Regions from separate parts of the Promicromonospora sp. Marseille-Q5078 genome, predicted to be linked through region 4. Evidence: riboswitches for the same ligand, from Rfam matches in the RefSeq annotation. Region 4 holds a riboswitch; each other region holds the start of a gene.
What was found. A riboswitch is a leader RNA that binds a small molecule or an ion and turns the genes downstream of it on or off. The one in region 4 is predicted to bind thiamine pyrophosphate.
Positions count from the first base shown of each region.

Region 1: linked by a shared signal. The riboswitch ahead of thiC (phosphomethylpyrimidine synthase ThiC) and the one ahead of thiO (glycine oxidase ThiO) in region 4 are both predicted to bind thiamine pyrophosphate.
Region 2: linked by a shared signal. The riboswitch ahead of ACQFYA_RS18995 (thiamine ABC transporter substrate-binding protein) and the one ahead of thiO (glycine oxidase ThiO) in region 4 are both predicted to bind thiamine pyrophosphate.
Region 3: linked by a shared signal. The riboswitch ahead of ACQFYA_RS10720 (bifunctional hydroxymethylpyrimidine kinase/phosphomethylpyrimidine kinase) and the one ahead of thiO (glycine oxidase ThiO) in region 4 are both predicted to bind thiamine pyrophosphate.

Region 1 covers NZ_JBNPQG010000001.1:1,155,887-1,160,602, reverse strand. The annotation lists gene thiC (phosphomethylpyrimidine synthase ThiC) at 21-1,760, opposite strand; TPP riboswitch at 1,757-1,861, opposite strand; gene ACQFYA_RS05280 (C39 family peptidase) at 2,015-3,334, shown strand; gene ACQFYA_RS05275 (N-acetylmuramoyl-L-alanine amidase) at 3,511-4,716, opposite strand, start outside.
Region 2 covers NZ_JBNPQG010000001.1:4,123,712-4,128,427, forward strand. The annotation lists gene ACQFYA_RS18990 (ABC transporter permease) at 1-946, opposite strand, end outside; gene ACQFYA_RS18995 (thiamine ABC transporter substrate-binding protein) at 955-2,028, opposite strand; TPP riboswitch at 2,099-2,202, opposite strand; gene ACQFYA_RS19000 (DUF4235 domain-containing protein) at 2,341-2,607, shown strand; gene ACQFYA_RS19005 (PAS domain-containing protein) at 2,647-3,423, opposite strand; gene ACQFYA_RS19010 (sulfite exporter TauE/SafE family protein) at 3,575-4,498, opposite strand; gene ACQFYA_RS19015 (RrF2 family transcriptional regulator) at 4,684-4,716, opposite strand, start outside.
Region 3 covers NZ_JBNPQG010000001.1:2,314,462-2,319,177, reverse strand. The annotation lists gene ACQFYA_RS10725 (ABC transporter ATP-binding protein) at 1-9, opposite strand, end outside; gene ACQFYA_RS10720 (bifunctional hydroxymethylpyrimidine kinase/phosphomethylpyrimidine kinase) at 129-1,754, opposite strand; TPP riboswitch at 1,745-1,863, opposite strand; gene ACQFYA_RS10715 (hypothetical protein) at 1,995-2,651, shown strand; gene ACQFYA_RS10710 (YcnI family copper-binding membrane protein) at 2,728-3,492, shown strand; gene ACQFYA_RS10705 (copper resistance CopC family protein) at 3,489-4,187, shown strand; gene ACQFYA_RS10700 (hypothetical protein) at 4,296-4,716, shown strand, end outside.
Region 4 covers NZ_JBNPQG010000001.1:1,306,372-1,311,087, reverse strand. The annotation lists gene guaA (glutamine-hydrolyzing GMP synthase) at 1-509, opposite strand, end outside; gene ACQFYA_RS06060 (OmpA family protein) at 550-1,173, opposite strand; gene ACQFYA_RS06055 (hypothetical protein) at 1,170-1,829, opposite strand; gene thiE (thiamine phosphate synthase) at 1,957-2,631, opposite strand; TPP riboswitch at 2,654-2,757, shown strand; gene thiO (glycine oxidase ThiO) at 2,747-3,976, shown strand; gene thiS (sulfur carrier protein ThiS) at 3,973-4,218, shown strand; gene ACQFYA_RS06035 (thiazole synthase) at 4,228-4,716, shown strand, end outside.

The DNA of each region.
Region 1 (4,716 bases), 150 kb from region 4:
CCCGCCCACGGCCGGCCGGGTCAGCGCACCGTCGGCGTCGGGAGATAGACCTCTCCCCCGGCGGCCCGGAACTCGGCCGACTTCGCCGCCATGCCGGCCGCGGCCGCCTCCGGTCCCACGCGCTCCGCCTGGGCGGCCGCGCCGCCGAACTCGTCGCGGATGTCCTGCGAGATGCGCATCGAGCAGAACTTGGGCCCGCACATCGAGCAGAAGTGGGCCGTCTTCGCCGCCTCCGCCGGCAGCGTCTCGTCGTGGTACTCCTCGGCCAGGTCCGGGTCGAGGGACAGCGCGAACTGGTCGCGCCACCGGAACTCGAACCGGGCCTTGCTCAGCGCGTCGTCACGGTCGCGCGCGCCCGGGTGCCCCTTGGCGACGTCCGCCGCGTGCGCCGCGATCTTGTACGTCACCACGCCCGTGCGCACGTCGTCGCGGTCCGGCAGGCCGAGGTGCTCCTTGGGCGTGACGTAGCAGAGCATCGCCGTGCCGTACCGCGCGATCTCCGTCGCGCCGATGGCCGAGGTGATGTGGTCGTAGCCGGGAGCGATGTCCGTGACGAGCGGCCCGAGCGTGTAGAACGGCGCCCCGTCGCACAGCTCCTGCTGGCGCTCCACGTTCTCGCGCACCAGGTGCAGCGGCACGTGCCCGGGGCCCTCGACCATCACCTGGACGTCGTGCGCCCACGCGCGCCGGGTCAGCTCCGCCAGGGTGTCGAGCTCGGCGAACTGGGCGGCATCGTTGGCGTCCGCGAGCGACCCGGGCCGCAGGCCGTCGCCGAGCGAGAACGCGACGTCGTACCGCGCGAAGATCTCGCACAGCTCGTCGAAGTGCGTGTACAGGAAGTTCTCCTCGTGGTGCGCCAGGCACCACCCGGCCAGGATCGACCCGCCCCGGCTGACGATGCCGGTGACGCGGTCGGCCGTGAGCGGCACGTAGCGCAGCAGCACGCCCGCGTGCACCGTCATGTAGTCCACGCCCTGCTCGCACTGCTCGATCACCGTGTCCCGGTACACCTCCCAGCTCAGCCGGGACGCGTCGCCGTCCACCTTCTCCAGCGCCTGGTAGATCGGCACCGTGCCGATGGGGACCGGGGAGTTGCGCAGCAGCCATTCCCGCGTGGTGTGGATGTCGTCGCCGGTGGACAGGTCCATCACCGTGTCCGCGCCCCAGCGGGTGGCCCATTCCAGCTTCTCCACCTCCTCCGCGATCGAGGAGTGCACGGCGGAGTTGCCGATGTTCGCGTTGACCTTCACCGCGAACGCCCGGCCGATGATCATCGGCTCCGACTCCGGATGGTTGACGTTGACCGGGATGATCGCGCGGCCCGCGGCGACCTCGCTGCGGACCAGCTCGACGTCGACGCCCTCGCGGAGCGCGACGAAGCGCATCTCGGCGGTGACCTCGCCCCGCCGGGCGTACGCCATCTGCGTGACGACGGCGCCCTCGCGGCCCCGGCGCGGCGGGCGCGCCTCGCCCCGCCACTCCGCCGACGCCGCACCCCGGCGCCGGGCGCCCCGGCCGTCGTCGGCGAGGTCGCGCGCCCGGCCGGCGTACGTCCCGGTGTCCCCGCGGGCCTCGATCCACGGCTCCCGCAGGGGCGCGATGCCGCGGGTGGGGTCGCCGCCCGGGCCCTGCGTCCGGTAGACGCGGACCGGCGGGTTGGGGGTGCCGTCGGGTGAGGGCGCCAGCCGGATCTCGGTGACCGGGACGCGGATCCCGTCCCGGTCGAGGTGGGCGAGCGCGCGCGACGGTGCAGTGTGCATCTGTTTCTCCAACTTCCTACGCCGGCATGACCCGGTCAGGTTCGACGGTCCGGGCCGCATCAGCCCGATCTCAGCCCTTGCGAGGGCACCCGTGGGATCGCCGGTCACGCTAGCACCGGGCCGAGGCCCGCGCACGCAAAGTCGTGACACGGGCCACAGGATCTGGGAAAGTCTTCGCCATCAGGGCGGTGGGGACCGTCCACCGCCCCCGTCCCGGGGAGGGACCCATGACAGGCATGGCGCGAAGGAGCTTGATGCGAGCGACGACGGCAGCCCTGGCAGCGGGAGCGGTGATCGCGCCGACGGCGGGCGCGGCCGGCGCGTCGCCGTCGCAGGACCAGGAGCCGACCGGCAACAAGATCACCACCACGCACTGGGACGGCGTCGCCGATCTGCGCCGCGGCACCTGGGAGAACCTGCGCCCCGGTGCCGGCGGCACGCTCGTCGTGCGCGGCTCCGGCGGGCCGACCACCGACTACACCGACCCGTTCGGCGACGGGTCCGCCGTGGCGTACGAGACGGGCACCTGGACCTCGCCGGTCGTCGAGACCGGGTACGCGCTGGACGAGTCCGTGACCTCGTGGAACGCCACCACCCCCACCGGCACGTGGGTCGAGACCGAGTTCCGGGGCCGCAAGGCCGACGGCGCGTGGACCACGTGGTTCGTCATGGGGCGCTGGGCGTCCGGGGACGACTTCGCGCCCGCCGACGGCTCCGTGGGCGACATCCACCGCACCTCCGTCGACGGGCAGAGCGACGACGACGCCGCCCTGTCCACCGACACGTTCGTCGCCCGCACAGGGCGCGAGCCCGAGGCGTTCCAGACGCGCGTCACCCTGTACCGGCCGGCCGGGTCGACGGCGACCCCGCGGCTGGCCGGCGTGACGACGATGACCAACGAGTACCTGCCCACGTCCGCCTACACGGGCACCAGCGACTTCACGCTCGGGCGCGCCGTGGAGCTCGACGTGCCCGGCTACTCGCAGCTCGTCCACATCGGCGAGTACCCGGAGTTCGGCGGCGGCGGCCAGGTGTGGTGCTCGCCGACGTCGACCACGATGATCCAGTACTCCTACGGCCGCAAGCACCAGGTGCCCGCCGCGGAGCTCGCGGACATCGTGGCGCCGAACGGCGACCCGCAGGTGGACCACGCCGCGATCGGCGCGTGGGACTACACGTACGAGGGCGCGGGCAACTGGCCGTTCAACACGGCGTACGCGCACCGGTACGGGCTCGAGTCGTTCGTCACGCGGCTGCGGTCGCTGGCCGAGGCGGAGCGGTTCGTCGCGGCGGGCATCCCGCTGGTCGTGTCGATCAGGTTCGCCGAGGAGGAGATGCCCGAGGCCGGGTACGGCACCAACGGCCACCTCGTGACCATCGTGGGCTTCACCGCCGACGGCGACCCGGTCATCAACGACCCCAACAAGGCCACTGACGCCGACGTGCGGAACGTCTACACGCGCGAGAACTTCGAGCGCGTCTGGCAGACCTCCACCGACGGCCTGACGTACGTCATCCACCCGCACCAGGTGACGCTGCCCCGGAACGTCCCGGGCGCCACGCCCAACTGGTGACCCCTCGCCGGTCGGGCCCGTCGAGACCGAGCTGCCGAGGTAGTTCACAGCCTGCCGAGGTAGTCCAGATCCCCGCGAGGTAGTCCAGATCTCGCCGAGGTAGTGGTCCAGTCCACTACCTCGGCGAGATCCGGACTACCTCGCGGGTCTCGACAGGCTCGACCGACGGCTCGGCGTCAGTGCGAACGCACCGGACCGACGGGGTCGGAGACGAACGTCGCCGACGTGTACCCGCGGGCGGAGACGGTCACCTCGGCCGAGATGTCGGCGCCCCGGTCGCGGCCGGTGAGGTGGTAGCGCCTGCCGTCCGCGCCGCGCACGGGCTCGCCGTCGCGCAGCCACTGCACCTCGACGCGGAGGTGCCGCGAGTCCGGCAGGTACTCCCCCGGGTCGACGGTGAGCGTGCGGCCGATCTTCGCCTTCCCCTCGATGCTCGGCCCCTCGACGTCGGTGACCACCGGGTCGTGCAGGACGACGTCGGCGGCGCGGGTGAACACCTGCCGGTGCGCGTACCAGAGCTGGTAGTACGCGTCGTCGCCCCGGACGTCCGTCCGGTCGTCGGGTGCCGACCCGTCGAACGAGACCGCCCGGTAGTAGTCGGTCGACACGTCATCGTCGGACACCACGTAGCTCTGGTCGGTGCCGATCGTGTACTCGATGGGCGTGACGGCCTGCGGGGCGATGCCCGGGTAGGGCTGGTACGCCGCGGCCTCCGGGTACGCGCGGCCGTAGATCGCGGCCGCCTCGTCCCCGCTCACCGTGACGGTCTGCCCGGTGCTGGGCACGACGACGGGCCGGTCGGCCGGGTTGTGGATCCAGGCCAGCGAACCGGCCCACCACACGCCGAGCCACTCGCCCTGCACCTGCGCCACGACGAGCTTGTGGCCCGAGGTCACGCGCGCGCTGACGTCGCTGGCGTGCGTGGTGCCGTCCGCGCCGTCGGGCTTCCAGCCCGGGTCGCGGGCGTAGGGCGCGTCCAGCGACGGCTGCTGGTAGGCGAGCGCGAAGTTGGTGCCGGCGCCCGCGACGCAGTCGCCCGAGCCGGGTGACGCCTGCTCGCAGCCCGTCACGGGGTTGGCGTTGTCGTCGTATCCCGCGACGACCTCGACGACGTCGCCGGGCGCGACGTCCGTCGTCGGGTCCAGACCGTTGCCGATCGGCGCGCCCAGGAGCTCGAAGTAGTGCTCCCAGTCCCAGTACGGGCCCGGGTCCCAGTGCACGCTCTTCGTGTACCCGGGCAGGATGCCGGGGACCTGGTCGTGCCCGATGACGTGGGCGCGGTCGAGCGGCACGTCGTACGTCGCCGCGAGGTAGCGCACCAGCTCGGCCGACGACTGGTACATCGACTCGGTGAACCAGCCCGACGTCCCGGCCCAGCCCTC
Region 2 (4,716 bases), 2.8 Mb from region 4:
CGAGGTCCGCCCCGGCGCGCAGCCGCAGCCGGTGCGCCGACACCCGGTCGCTCGTCAGGTGCAGCGCGCGCTCGCGCCGCGTCCGGGCGCGGGAGCTGACCACCAGCGCCCCGCCGACCACGACGAGCTGCAGCACGGACAGCACCGCGGCCGAGCGCAGGTCGAGGAACTGCGTGGTGCGCGTCCAGATCTCCGTCTCGATCGTGCCGTAGCGCAGCCCGCCGAGCACCAGCACGACGCCGAACGCCGTCGCGCAGAACAGGAACACCACGGCGGCGGCCGACGCGATCGCCGGGCCGAGCGCGGGCAGGGTCACCGTGCGGAACGCCCGCCACGGTGTCGCGCCGAGGGCCCGGGCCGCCTGCTCGGCGCGCGGGTCGAGGCGCTCCCACATGCCCCCGACCGTGCGCACCACCACCGCGTAGTTGAAGAACACGAGCGCCAGCACGATGCCCGCGAAGCTCTCCTCCAGACCGGCCCAGCCGAGCATGCCGCCGGGCGCGAACAGCGCGCGGAACGCGACGCCCACGACGACGCTCGGCAGCACGAACGGCACGGTCACCAGCCCCCGCACCAGCGTGCGCCCGGGGAACCGGCACCGGTACAGCACGTACGCCCCCGGCAGCCCGAGCAGCACGGACAGCAGCGTGCCGGTGACCGCCTGCGCGAGCGTCTGGCCGACGATCCGCCACGTGCGGCCCTGCGACAGCACCTCCGCGAACCCGGAGAGGTCGAGCTCCCGCCCCGTCGGGGTCTCGGTGAAGAACCCCTGCAGGACGAGCGACGCCACCGGCCAGGCGAAGAAGACCGCGAGGAACCCCAGCGGGAGCACGACGGCGGCGCCCCAGCCGAGCCACGCGCCCCAGCGGTCGGTGCGCCACCGGGCCGCCCGGGAGGCGGGCCGGGACACCGGGTGCGGGGTGGCGCGTGCCGTTGCTCGGGTCACGGTGCGCGTCAGTCGACGACCGTCGCCGTCCACTGCTCGATCCACTCGTCGCGGTGCGCCGCCACGTCGGCGGGCGCCACCTCGAACGGCTCGTCGGCCAGGGGCGCGAACTTCGTCCAGTCGGCCGGGAGCTCGACCCCCGGGTCGGCCGGGTACATGTACATCTGGCCGGGGACGTCGGCCTGGAACTCGCCGGTCGTGAGGAAGTCGACGAGCTGCTTCGCGCCCTCCGGGTTCGCGGCGCCCGCGAGCACGCCCGCGTACTCGACCTGCCGGAAGCACGTGTCGAGCATCGCGCTCGTGGTCGAGGACTTCCCGTCCTTGCTCACCGTGAACGCGGGCGACGTGGCGTACGACAGCGCGATCGGGCGCTGCCCGCCCTCGCCGGCCCCGGAGAAGTCCACGTAGTAGGCGTCCTCCCAGCTCTCCGCCACCTTGACGCCGTTGTCCCGCAGGTCGGTCCAGTAGTCCTGCCACCCGTCCGTACCGAACGCGCCGATGGTCGCGAGCAGGAACGCGAGCCCCGGCGACGACGTGGCGGGGTTGGTGACCACCGTGAGGTCGGCGTACTCGGGCTTCGTGAGGTCCTCGAGCGTGGTCGGCGGCGTCACGCCGTTCTTCTCGAACCAGCCGTCGTCGAGGTTGAGGCACACGTCGCCCACGTCGATCGGCGTCAGCGTCCCGGCGAGGTCGTCGGGCGCGTACGCCGCGACCTTCGGGTCGAGGTCCGCCGGCTGGTACGCGTCGAAGACGCCCGCCTCGACGGCGCGCGAGGCGAACGTGTTGTCCACCCCGTAGACGACGTCGCCCAGCGGCGCGTCCTTCGTCAGCACCAGCTGGTTCACCAGCGTGCCGGCGTCGCCGGGGGCCACCTGCTTCACGGTGAGGCCGGACTCCTTCTCGAACGCGGCCAGCACGTCGTCGGAGACGGCGAACGAGTCGTGGGTCACGAGCGTCACGGTGCTCGAGCTCTCGCCGCCCGCGCCGTCCGACGACGTCCCGCCGCCGCCGCACGCCGCCAGCAGCGGCAGCAGGGCGACGACGGCGGCGCCGGCCGCCGTCCGCCTGGTCCTGTGCGTCATGTGTCCTCCTCAGGCATCGAGAAGGGGGTCCTGCGGGCACCCGGCACCGTCGTGGTGCGGCCGTCCGCAGGGATCGAGAATCCCGACTTCCTCCACCGGTGCTAACCGGGTCAGGTTCGAGGGTCTGCGGCGTTCCGCACTCTCAGCGCCGGTGGCGCTCCCCTGTCGTATCACCACGAGCCTACACACCGGCGCCGCGCTACCGTGGTCCCGTCCGCGTCGGCGGGGTGTGACGTGCCTGACGTGCACCGACGTCCGCGGACGCACGACGCACGACCCCGGCGACCCGGGGAACGAACCGAGGGAGAGCACGTGACGGACACCGAGACGCCGCTCGCGGTGAAGGTCGGCACGGTGGTGCTGACGGTCGCCGCCGGATGGGTCGCGCAGAAGCTCATCGGGGTGGTCTGGGAGAGGACCACCGGGAGCGCGGCCCCGACCAACGTGGACGACGACGAGATCTCGATCATCCAGGCCGTGACGTTCGCCGCTGTCTCGGGCGGGGTCGCGGTGCTCGCGAAGCGGGTCGCACGCCGGGGCGCGGTCCGCGCCGCCGCGCGCTTCGGCCACGGCCACTGACCCGAGCCCGAACCGGGGCCGACCCTGGAAGCCCCCGCGTCAGTGGCTGGCGCGGGGGCGCCGGCGCGCCAGCTGCGCGTCGTGACCGTGCGGGCGGTCCACGGGGTGCACCCCGCCGAGCGCGCGGCTGAGCCGGTCCGCGGCGTCCTGCGCGGGCGGCGCCGCCCGGACCACCTCCGCAGCCGTGACGGCGCCGCGCTCCCCGACGGGTCGCGCGAGCGCCTTCATCACCTGCTCGCCCGCGGACTGCGCGGACACGCCCACCTGCGCCCCGGCGTCCGTCAGCACCTCGGTGGCCACTGACTCGTCCACACCGCAGACGGCCATGATCGCGCCCTTGGCCTGCTCCGCCGAGGCCGCGGCGACGAAGGCGCGCGACACGGCGCGGTGCGCCTCCCGGTCCAGCGCGTCGCGCACCACGGGGCTCGCGTCGATGACGTACCCCACGAGGTGGGTCGTCGAGCCGGCGGCGCCGTGGCGCGCCTGTCCCGTCACGACCACGGTGTGCGTGCGGCCGTGGTCGTCCACGACGCGGTGCCCGCCGGCGAACGGTCTACCGGTCCCGAGCGCGATCGTCGCCGTGCGCGAGAGCCGCTCCCGGTCGTCCGGGTGCATGTGCGCGCGGAGCACGTCCGGCCCCGGCTCGATCGCCCCGGGCTCGCGCCCGAAGATGCGGTAGACCTCGTCCGACCACCACCACGCCCCCGTGGCGACGTCGACGCGGTACTGGCCGACGAGCAGCTGGCTCCCGGCGCCGAGCAGCTCCGCGAGCGCGACGATCTCGCGACGCGGAGGGTCGCTGTGCGTGCTGGGCATCGACATGGGCCACCTCCCAGTGCGGTGCAGCTGGGTCCGGCGTGCAACTCACCTGGCCTCTTCACGGTACCGGGAGGTCGCGACAACGCCACCCCACAGCACGACGTCCGCGGGTGGAATCCCGCGGACGTCGTGCGGCCGGGCCGAGATGTCAGACGGCGGGCGTCGCCGCGGGCGCCTCCACGGCGACGGGCTCGGCCTTCTCGGCCGCGACGGCCTTGCGGTGCTCGCGGAACGAGTAGACGACGGCGGCAGCCCAGCCGAGCGCGATGACCCCGAGGACGAGGCCGCGCACGCCGGCGCTGACCGGGAACGAGTCGAGGCTCAGCAGGGTGCGCACGTTGGTGAGCACGATGATGCCGCCGACGGCGGAGCCGAGGACGCGCGGGGGCACGAGGCGCACGAGCCAGGCGGCGATCGGCGCCGCGATGAGGCCACCGATCAGCAGGGCGAGCGCCCAGGTCGGGTTGATGCCGGCGGTGCCGAGGCCGAAGAGGAACCCGAGGCTCGCGGCGACCGCCACGAAGAACTCGCTGGTGTCGATCGAGCCGATCACCTTGCGGGGCTCCATGCGGCCGCTCGCGAGGATGGCGGGCGTGCCCACCGGGCCCCAGCCGCCGCCGCCCGTGGCGTCCATGAAGCCGGCGACCAGGCCCAGCGGCGTGAGGAACCGCTTGCGCAGCGGCTGACCCAGGCGGTCCGTGCGCAGGCCGCGCAGCGTGAACCGCAGCAGCACGTACAGGCCGAGCCCGAGGAGCAGCAGAGACATCAGCGGCTTGGCGATCTCGGTCGAGAGCCAGGACAGGAACGTCGCGCCCGCGAACGCGCCGACGGCCCCCGGGATCCCGATCTTGAGGACGACCTTCCAGTCCACGTTGCCGAACCGCCAGTGGGACGCGCCCGAGGCGAGCGTCGTGCCGACCTCGGCGAGGTGGACGGTCGCGGACGCGGCCGCGGGGTTGGTACCGATCGCGAGCAGCAAGGTGGTGGACGTGACGCCGTAGGCCATGCCGAGGCTGCCATCGACGAGCTGCGCACCGAGGCCCACGAGGGCCAGCAGGACGAGAGTCCGCACGAGTGTTCCCTCCGTGTCGGCGCGGCAGCGGTTCCGCCGCGACAGATGTCAGGTTACCCGATCGGCCCTATCGGATTCAACGGTATCGAGGGGACGACCGCATGATGAGATTCCGCGACGTCCGGTCGCGGGGCGGCGCACGTCCTCGTGCGCGCCCCGTCAGGCGCGGGAAGCGCCCGCGGTCGTCACGGGTTGAGCCAGGCGGACTCGTCGTCGGT
Region 3 (4,716 bases), 1.0 Mb from region 4:
GTCGGGCATCACACCTATTCTGTCACTCGCCCCCGACATCCTTGCCCCGGTCACCCGGCACGTCGCGTCGGCGGGACACCGCTTACCCCCGGCGGGGCGCCGCGGCATCCCGCCGGAACGGCCCGGGCTCAGCCGACGACGGCCCCCGCGCCGCGGCGCCCCGGGGCGTCGTCCGCGGCGCCGGTCTGGTCGAAGAACGCCAGCTCGTGCTCGCAGGCCTCCTGGAACGCCCGCGCCATCCGGGCCCGCGTGGTCGGCGGGGCGGCCCCGGCGACCCGGCGCAGGATCGCGACGGCCTGCGCCGTGGCCTGCGCGAAGGCGTCGTCCGCGTACGTGCCCAGCCACGCCGAGTACGGGTGGTCCGCGTGGTCCCGGGCGGCGAGGCGCTCCCCCACGTCCTGATAGATCCAGTAGCAGGGCAGGACGGCGGCCACCAGCGTCGCGTAGTCGTCGCCGGCCGCACGCAGGTGCTCCAGGTAGGCCGCGGTCGTCGGGCTGGCGGGCACGTCCTGCGGCTCCCCGCCCAGCCACCGCGTGTGCAGGTCCAGCTCGGTCACGAGCGCGCCGTGCGCGCCGCCCGCCCAGAACGCCTGCTCCGCCCGGGTCGGCGCGAGCTCGCTGGCGCGGGCGAGGCAGCGCGCGTACTCGCGCAGGTAGATCGCGTCCTGCTCCAGGTAGGCGCGGAAGTGCCCGGCACCCAGCGAGCCGTCGCCGAGCGCGCGCACGAACGACAGGTCGTCGATCGCGCCGCGCACGCCCGCCACGTCGTCCCACCACCGGGCGACGAGCTCGTCGCCCGCGCGGTCGTCCCCGGGCGTGGGCCCCGCCGGCCGCGACGCGCCCGGCGGCGTACTGCCCGCCAGGTGGTCCACCGGGCCGTGCCCGCCGCCCACCGCGAGCGCCTCCCCCGCCCGGATGGCCGCCGTCAGCCACGCCTTCGTGCCGCGCAGCGCCTCGGCCCAGTCGCCGGTCCGGACGAACCGCGCCGCGAGCCCGCTGGACAGCGAGCAGCCGGTGCCGTGCGTCGCGCGGGTGGGCACGCGCTCCCCGGCGAGCTCGACGAGCACCCCGTCCGGGCCGACGAGCGCGTCCGGGGCGCCCCCGCCCGCGAGGTGCCCGCCCTTGGCCACGACGAGCACCCCGTGCCGGGCGGCGAGGCGGCGCGCCTGCTCGAGGGCGGCCGGCCAGCCGGGGGCGACCGGCTCCCCGGCCAGGACGGCGAGCTCGGGCAGGTTCGGGGTCACGACGTCGACCTGCCCGAGCATGTCCCGCACGGCGCGCTCCGCCGCCGGGTCGAGGAGCCGGTCGCCGCTGGTGGCCACCATCACCGGGTCCAGCACGACCGCCGGCCGCACGGTGGTCGCCCCCCGCGGCAGGCCGTCGAGCCAGGCGCCCACCGCCTCGGCGACGGGCGCCGAGGCGAGCATGCCGATCTTCACCGCGTCGATCGCCACGTCGTCGGCCACCGCGTCGAGCTGGGCGGCGAGGAACGCGGGCGGCGGCACGTGCACGTCCCGCACACCGTGCGTGTTCTGCGCCGTGAGCGCGGTGAGCGCGGCCATCCCGTACCCGCCGGCCGCGGCGACCGACTTCAGGTCGGCCTGGATCCCGGCACCGCCGGACGGGTCGGAGCCCGCGACCGCGAGCACGCGGGGCCGGCTGGGGACGGCGGCCGACCACGAGGAGCGGGCAGAGGAGCGGGCAGAGGTGCCGGCGCTGCCGGCGGAGCTGTCGTGAGGTGCGCGCGCACTCATGTCGACATCCCTTCGCTAGTGCGAGCTAGATCAGGTTCGACGGGTGTGATCTCAGCGGCCCGACGCCGACCGTGGCCGGCGACGTCGGGTCGCACCCCGTGTCGTCGCGCCACGCTAGCCCAGCGCGGACGACGACGCCGGGCGGGTCCGGCGCGCGCGTCGCGACGGGGGCGGCGGCGGGACGGGAACGGGGACGCGGGCGGGAGGGGGCCGCCGGAGGGCGCGCGATAGGGTGACCCGGTGCCCGTGGTCCTCCGTCGTGCGCGCGAGCTCCTCGTCGCCGGTACGACGCTCAGCATCGCGGCCGCCGCCCACCTCCTGGCCGGCGGCACGCTCCCCGGGGCACCCCTCGCCTGGCTCGTCGTCATGGCCCTCACCGCCCCGCTCGCGGTGTGGACCGCACGCCGCCGGCTCACCCTCCGCCGCCTGCTGCCCGCCATGGTCGCGCTGCAGCTGGTGCAGCACTCCGCCCTGGAGCTCCTCGGCACGACCCGGACGGCCGGTCCGGCCGGGACCGGTGCCGTGGGACTCGCGGGCCACGCGGGCCACGCCGGGCACGACCTGGGGCCCGGCTCCCTGCCGCCCGCGACCGGCACGGCCGCGCACCTGCACCACGCGGACGGGGGCGGTGCAGCGACCTGGATGCTCGCCGCGCACGCCGCGGCCGTCCTCGTCACGGCCCTGCTGCTCGCGGCGGGCGACCGGGCGGCACAGAACGTCCTGACCCACCTGCGGCACGTGGCGGTGCTCGTGCAGGGCCCGCCCGCGCTGCCGGTGCCCCGCCGGGCCGCCGTCGTCACCGGCCGCACCTGGCGTCCCCGGCCCGGGGACGCCGTCCGACGCCCGCCGGTGCGCGGGCCCCCGCTGCTCCAGGCCGCCCTCGTGCGCGCCGCCTGAACCTGCCCCGGTCCGACGTCGGACGGGGGCGGGCCCCTCGTCGTCCCCGACCGTCAGACCCACGGAGCAGACACCCATGCCCACGACCACCCGTTCCTCCCTCCCCCGCGCGCGCCGCCTCGCGGGGGCCGCGGCCCTCGCCGTGCCCGCCCTCGTGCTGGGCGCGGGCGCCGCGTCCGCGCACGTCACCGTGACACCGGACTCGGCAGAGGCCGGCGCATACGCCACCCTGACCTTCAAGGTCCCCAACGAGTCCGCCGACGCGTCCACCACCGCCGTGAAGGTCGACCTCCCGCAGGACTCCCCGTTCACCAGCGTGTCCGTCGAGCCCGTGCCCGGCTGGACCGCGAAGGTCACCCAGGCCCCGCTCGACGAGCCCGTCGAGGTGCACGGCACGAAGGTCACCGAGGCTCCCGCGAGCGTCGAGTGGACCGCCGACGGCCCCGACGCCGCCATCGCCCCCGGGGAGTTCCTCCGCTTCACGGTGTCCGCGGGCGCCGTGCCCGACGGGGTCGACGCCATCTCCCTCCCGGCGACGCAGACCTACTCCGACGGCGAGGTCGTCGCGTGGGACGACGAGACCACCGGCGACGCGGAGCCCGAGCACCCCGCGCCCGTGCTGCAGGTCGTCCCGGCCGCGGGCGACGACGCGCACGGCACGACGTCCGGCACGGCGTCCGGCGCTGCGCAGGCCGCGGGCGACGACGGGAGCGCCGGCGGCGACTCCGACAGCACCCTGCCCCTCGCGCTCGGGGCGGCCGGCCTCGGGCTCGGCCTGGTGGGCGCGGCGACGGGCGTCGCGGCCCTCGTCCGCACGCGCGCCCGGACGGAGCAGCGGTGAGGGCCCGGCCGGCCCTCGCTCGGCGGTGGGCGGCTCGACGGTCGGGGGCTCGGAGGTCGGCCGTCGCGGCCCTCGCCGCGGTGGGCACGCTCGGCCTCGCCCTGGTCGGCGCCGTCGGCGCGGCGGCACCGGCGAGCGCGCACAACGTCGTCGTCGGCACGGCGCCCGCGACGGGCTCGACCGTCACGAAGGCGCCGGAGACGGTGGACGTCACGTTCGACGACGTGGTGCTCAACCTGTCGGCCGACGGCTCCAGCACGGTCGTCACCGTGACGGACCCGGACGGCACCGACCGTGCGACGGGATGCCCCACCTCGCAGGACCGCACGGTGTCCGTGCCGGTGAGCATGGGCGCGGCGGGCGAGTACACCGTCGACTGGCGCATCGTGTCCGCCGACGGCCACCCGACCAGCGGCGAGTTCACGTTCACCTACGACCCGCCCGAGGGCGCCGCGACGAGCGCCCCGCCCACCGGCGGCGCGACGCCCTGCGGCGCGTCCGCCGCGGCGGACGGCGGGACGGGCGCGAGCACCGGCGCCGGGACCAGCACGGGAACGAGCGCCGGGTCGAGCGACGGGGCGAGCGACGGCGGGGCGTCCGAGCTCGCCGTCGTGCTCGGCATCGCCGGCGGCGTCGTCGTGCTCGCGGGCGCGGCCGTGCTCGTGACGCTGCGCGTCGCGCGCCGGCGGGACTGACGCCGGACCGACACCACCGGAGCACCGCGGCGGCGCGGTCCGGCCTCGCGCCCGGCCGCGCCGCCGTCGCGTCCCCGGACGGCGGCGGCGCCGCCTACGATGCCCACCATGGATGCGGGGCAGATCGTCGGGATCGTCACGGGCGTCGTCGTGGTGGTCGTGCTGGTGACGGCCGTGGCCGTCTGGGCGGTCCGCCGCCGGCGTGCCGCGGGCACGCGGGCGCGGGACCGCGAGGCGGAGCTCGAGCGCATGGGCGTCGAGGCCGGCTCCGCGCTCGTGCGCGCCGACGAGCGCGCGCGGCTCGCCGAGGACGAGCTCGCCTTCGCCGTGGCGGAGCTCGGCGAGCGCGAGACGCGCGACCTCGCGCCGACGCTGCGGCGGGCGCGCGAGCGGCTCGGCGAGGCGTTCCACCTCAACCAGCTCCTGCACGACCACGTCCCGGACACCGACCAGCAGCGGCACGAGTGGTCGGCGCGCATCGTCGACCTGTGCCGCTCGGCCGGCGCCTCGCTGGACGAGCTCGACTCGG
Region 4 (4,716 bases):
TACAGGCGGCGGCCGGTGTCCTCGAACGCGGCGACGGGCGAGCCGGACGACGTGGCGAGCACCTCGAAGCCCTCGGGCGCGGCGTGCACGGAGTCGCCGTGGCTCATCCAGGTGGTCTGGTGGTCCGGGGTGCCCGAGAGCAGCACGCCGGCCTCGCCGACCTCGACCTCGGTGCCGCCGTACTCGCGCTGGCCCGTCTGGGCGACCGTGCCGCCCAGCGCCTGCGCCATCGCCTGGAAGCCGTAGCAGATGCCGAGCACCGGCACCCCGGCCTCGAACAGGGCCGGGTCGACGAACGGCGCGCCCGCGGCGTACACCGACGACGGCCCGCCCGACAGGATGATCGCCGCCGGGTCCTTGGCCAGCATCTGCTCCACGGTGGCCGTGTGCGGCACGATCTCGGAGTAGACGCTCGCCTCGCGCACGCGGCGCGCGATGAGCTGGGCGTACTGGGCGCCGAAGTCGACGACCAGGACAGGGCGGAGGGAGTCGGTGGCGGGAGACGTCACCGGGTCATCCTAGCCGCGCGCCACCGGCCATTCTGCCCCGTCACCGCGTCGGGTAGGTCACCTCGACGCGCCGGTTCAGCGCCCGCCCGGCGGGGTTGTCCTCGCCGGACACCTCGTTCTCGGCGACCGGGTCGGCCTCGCCGTGACCCTCGACCTTCAGCGTCAGGTCCGGTCGCTCCCCGCCGAGCACGTCCGCGACCGCGGCCGCCCGCTGCCTCGACAGCCGGCGGTTGAACGCGTCCGAGCCGACGGAGTCGGTGTACCCGTCGACGTGCACGGTCGCGTCCTGCGGCACGTCGGCCGCGAGCGCCGCGACGGCCTCCTCCGCCGCGGGCGTCAGCGCGGCCTCGCCGAACTCGAACAGCAGGTCGGAGGTGAGCGTGACCACCGTGTCGTCCTTCTCCTCGCGCTGCCGCTCGAGCACGACCGTGGAGTCCTCCGGGCGCAGCGGGAACGTCCCGTCGGCGGCGCGGAGGTCGAACGTCGCGTCGGCCGCCATCGCGGCGGTCACGTCCGCCCCCTCGACCCTGGCCTGTTCCTCGCCGAGGGCCTCCTGGGCCTCCCGCACCCGCTCCGGGTCGGCGGTCACCCCGGGCGCCGTGCCGCCGAGCCCCACCACGAGGCCCGCCGCCAGCGCGACGGCGGCCGCGGCGCGGGCGGTCACTCGGCGCCGCCGTCGGCGTAGGTCACCGTCGCGCCGGTGAACAGCGGCAGCCCCTCCCCGGGGAGGACGTCGACCGACGCGGGCTCGCCCTCCGGGGCGGGCAGCACGGCGGAGACCTCGATCGTGCCGTGGTTGGGGAACGTGAAGGTGATGTTCTCGAGCGGGGACACGAGCATCGACGCCCGGCACCGCTGCTGCGCGAGGCTCGCCTTCACCGGCTCGTCGGTGTCCTCCTGCCACGCGCCCTCGGTGCAGAACGGTTTGTACGCCTTGAGCCCCTCGCGATCGGTGACCGTGGTGCTGGGCTCGACGCCCAGGTCGTAGTAGCTCGCGCCGGCGTCGGCGGGCGCCTCGTCGTCGTCCCAGCGCAGCGCCCAGCGGACCGTCGTCGTCCCGCCGGCGACCTCCACCGACCGCAGGGTCACCGTGACCTCGCCGCCCCAGGCGTCCCCGCCGCCGTGCGGGGTGGCGATCGTCTGCTCGGCCATCACCTGGTCGGCCACCGTCGCCGTCCCCGGGCCTGCGGCGTCCTGCACCCCATCGGACGACCCGGTCGCCGCCCCGCCCGGGGCGTCGGCGTCGCCTCCCGTGCAGCCGGACAGGACGAGGAGCGCTCCGGCCAGCAGCAGCGCGGCGGTGCGGGGGCGTGCGGACATGGGCGTCTCCTGGGCTCGGGGCGTGGGCGCCCCGGGCGTCCGGAGCAGGGCCGGCCCACTGTGGCACACGACACCCCCGGGCGGTACCGCCCGGGATGGGGAGAACACCCCGTCCGGCTCGGCGCGGTCAGCCGAGCCGCTCCCGCAGCTCGCGCGCGGCGCGCTCCGGGTCCGGCGCCTGCGTGATCGCCCGCACGACGACGACGCGCGAGGCACCGGCGTCGAGCACCGCGCCCAGCCGCTCGGCGTCGACGCCGCCGATGGCGAACCACGGGGTGGCGGGGCGGGTCGCGGCGACCTCGCGGAGCAGGTCGAGCCCGACGGCCGACCGCCCCGGCTTGGTGGGGGTGGCCCACAGCGGGCCCACGCAGAAGTAGTCGACGTCGGGGTCGGCCTCGGCGTCGGCGGCCTGCGCGGCGGAGTGCGTCGAGCGGCCCAGCACCGGGCCGGGGCCGAGCAGCGAGCGCACGGCGGGCACGGGCAGGTCCCGCTGCCCCATGTGCACGGCGGGCGCCCCCGTCAGCCCGGCGACGTCCGCCCGGTCGTTCACGGCCCACAGCGCGCCGTGCTCGGCGGCCACGCGGGCCACGACCTCCTGCAGCTCGAGCTCGCGCGCGACGTCCAGGGTCTTGTCGCGCAGCTGGACGACGTCCACCCCGCCCGTGAGCGCCGCGTGCAGGAAGTCCTCCAGGTCGCCGCGCTCCTCGCGGGCGCCGGTGCACAGGTACAGGCGGGCGGCGGCGAGGCGGGCGCGCGCCGCCTCGGGGGCGACGGCGGCGTCGGTCGTGGTCACGCCGGCCAGCGTAACCACCGCCCGCGTTACAGTGGCCGGGCACGGGAGCCCCGCTCGGGGCTGAGAGGGCGCGAGCCGCCGACCGTCGAACCTGATCTGGGTCATGCCAGCGAAGGGAGCGCAGATGCCCACGTCCGACCGTACGGTCCGCGACACCCGCCCCGCCGACGTCGTCGTGGTCGGCGGCGGGATCGTCGGCCTCGCCGTCGCGTGGCGCGCCGCGAGCGCCGGCCTGTCGGTGACCGTGCTCGACCCGGCCCCCGGCGACGGCGCCACCCGCGCGGCCGCGGGGATGCTCGCGGCCGTCGCGGAGGCCGACTTCGGCGAGCGGGAGCTCACCCGGCTCAACCTCGCGTCCGCCGCCCGCTGGCCGGCCTTCGCCGCCGACCTCGCCGCGGCGGCGGGCCACGACGTGCCGCTGCTGCGCGCCGGCTCCCTCGCCGTCGCGTACGACGCCGACGACCTCGCCCTGCTGCGCCGCGTGCTCGCGCTGCACCGCGGGTGGGGCCTCGCCTCCGCCGAGCTCCCGGTGGCCGACGCGCGCCGCCGCGAGCCGTACCTGGGCCCGCGCCTCGCGGGGGCGGCGCTGCTGGAGGACGACCTCGCCGTCGACCCGCGCGGGGCGCACGCCGCGCTGCGCGCCGCGCTCGGCGGCTCCCTGGTCCCCCGCGCCGCCGTGCGCCTGGAGCGCGACGTCACGGGCCGGGTCGTCGCGGTGCACGACGACGCGGGGACGCGGCACCCCGCGGGCGCGGTGGTGCTCGCGACGGGCACGGGCGACCCGTCCGCGCTGCTCGCCGGCGTGCCCGGGGTGCGCGTCCCGGTGCGGCCCGTCAAGGGGATCACCCTGCGGCTGGACGCCGGCCCGGCACTCGCCCTCGCGCACGTGGTGCGGGGCACGGTGCAGGGCCGCCCGGTGTACGTCGTTCCGCGGGACCCGGGCACCGGGGCCGGCCCCGGCAGCGGGCCCGGGCACCGCGAGGTCGTCGTCGGCGCCACCAGCGAGGAGCGCCCGGACGACCGACGGGCCGAGGCCGGCGGCGTGTTCGCCCTCCTGCGCGACGCGCGCGCCCTCGTGCCCGGCCTCGACGAGGCCGCCCTCCTCGAGGTCACCCCGCGGGCCCGGCCCGCCACCCCCGACAACCTGCCGCTGGTCGGCGCCACCGCCGCCCCCGGGCTGCTGGCCGCCGTCGGGCACGGGCGCAACGGCGTGCTGCTCGCGCCGCTCACCGCGGACGCGGTCGTCGCCGCGTTGACCGGAGCGCCCGCCCCCGACCCCGCGGTGACCGCTGCCGACCCGCGGCGCTTCGCGCCCGCCCCCGCCGCCCGCCTCCCCGAAGGAGCCGCCCGATGACCGCTGCCCCCACCGCCCCCACCGCCCTCGTGAACGGCGAGGCCTACCCGCTCGACGGGCCGCACGGCGACGGCGTCGAGGGCGTCGTCGCCGCCCTCGTCCCCGCGTTCGTGGCCGACGGGTCGGTGCAGGGCATCGCCGTCGCCGTCAACGACGCCGTCGTCCCCCGCGGCCTGTGGGCCGGCACCCGGATCGCGCCCGGCGACCGGGTCGAGATCGTCACCGCCGTCCAGGGCGGCTGAGGAGGAAGCATGACCGGCACCACCACCGTCACGCACGACGACCCCCTCGTCGTCGCCGGCACCGAGGTCGGCTCACGGCTCGTCATGGGCACGGGCGGCGCGTCGAACCTCATGACGCTCGAGGACGCGCTGGTCGCGTCCGGCACCCGGCTCACCACGGTGGCGATGCGCCGCGTCGCGGTGCGGCCCGGCGGGACGGGCGTCGAGGACGGCGGCATCTGGGGCCTGCTGGAGCGGCTCGGCATCCGCGCCCTGCCCAACACGGCCGGCTGCTTCTCGGTCGAGGAGGCCGTGCTCACCGCGCAGCTCGCGCGCGAGGCGTGCGGCACCGACTGGGTCAAGCTCGAGGTGATCGCCGACGACGTGACCCTGCTGCCCGACCCGCTCGGCCTCGTCGAGGCGGCGGACCGGCTGGTGCGCGACGGGTTCGTGGTGCTGCCGTACACCAACGACGACCCGATCCTGGCCCGCCGCCTCGAGGACGTCGGGTGCGCCGCC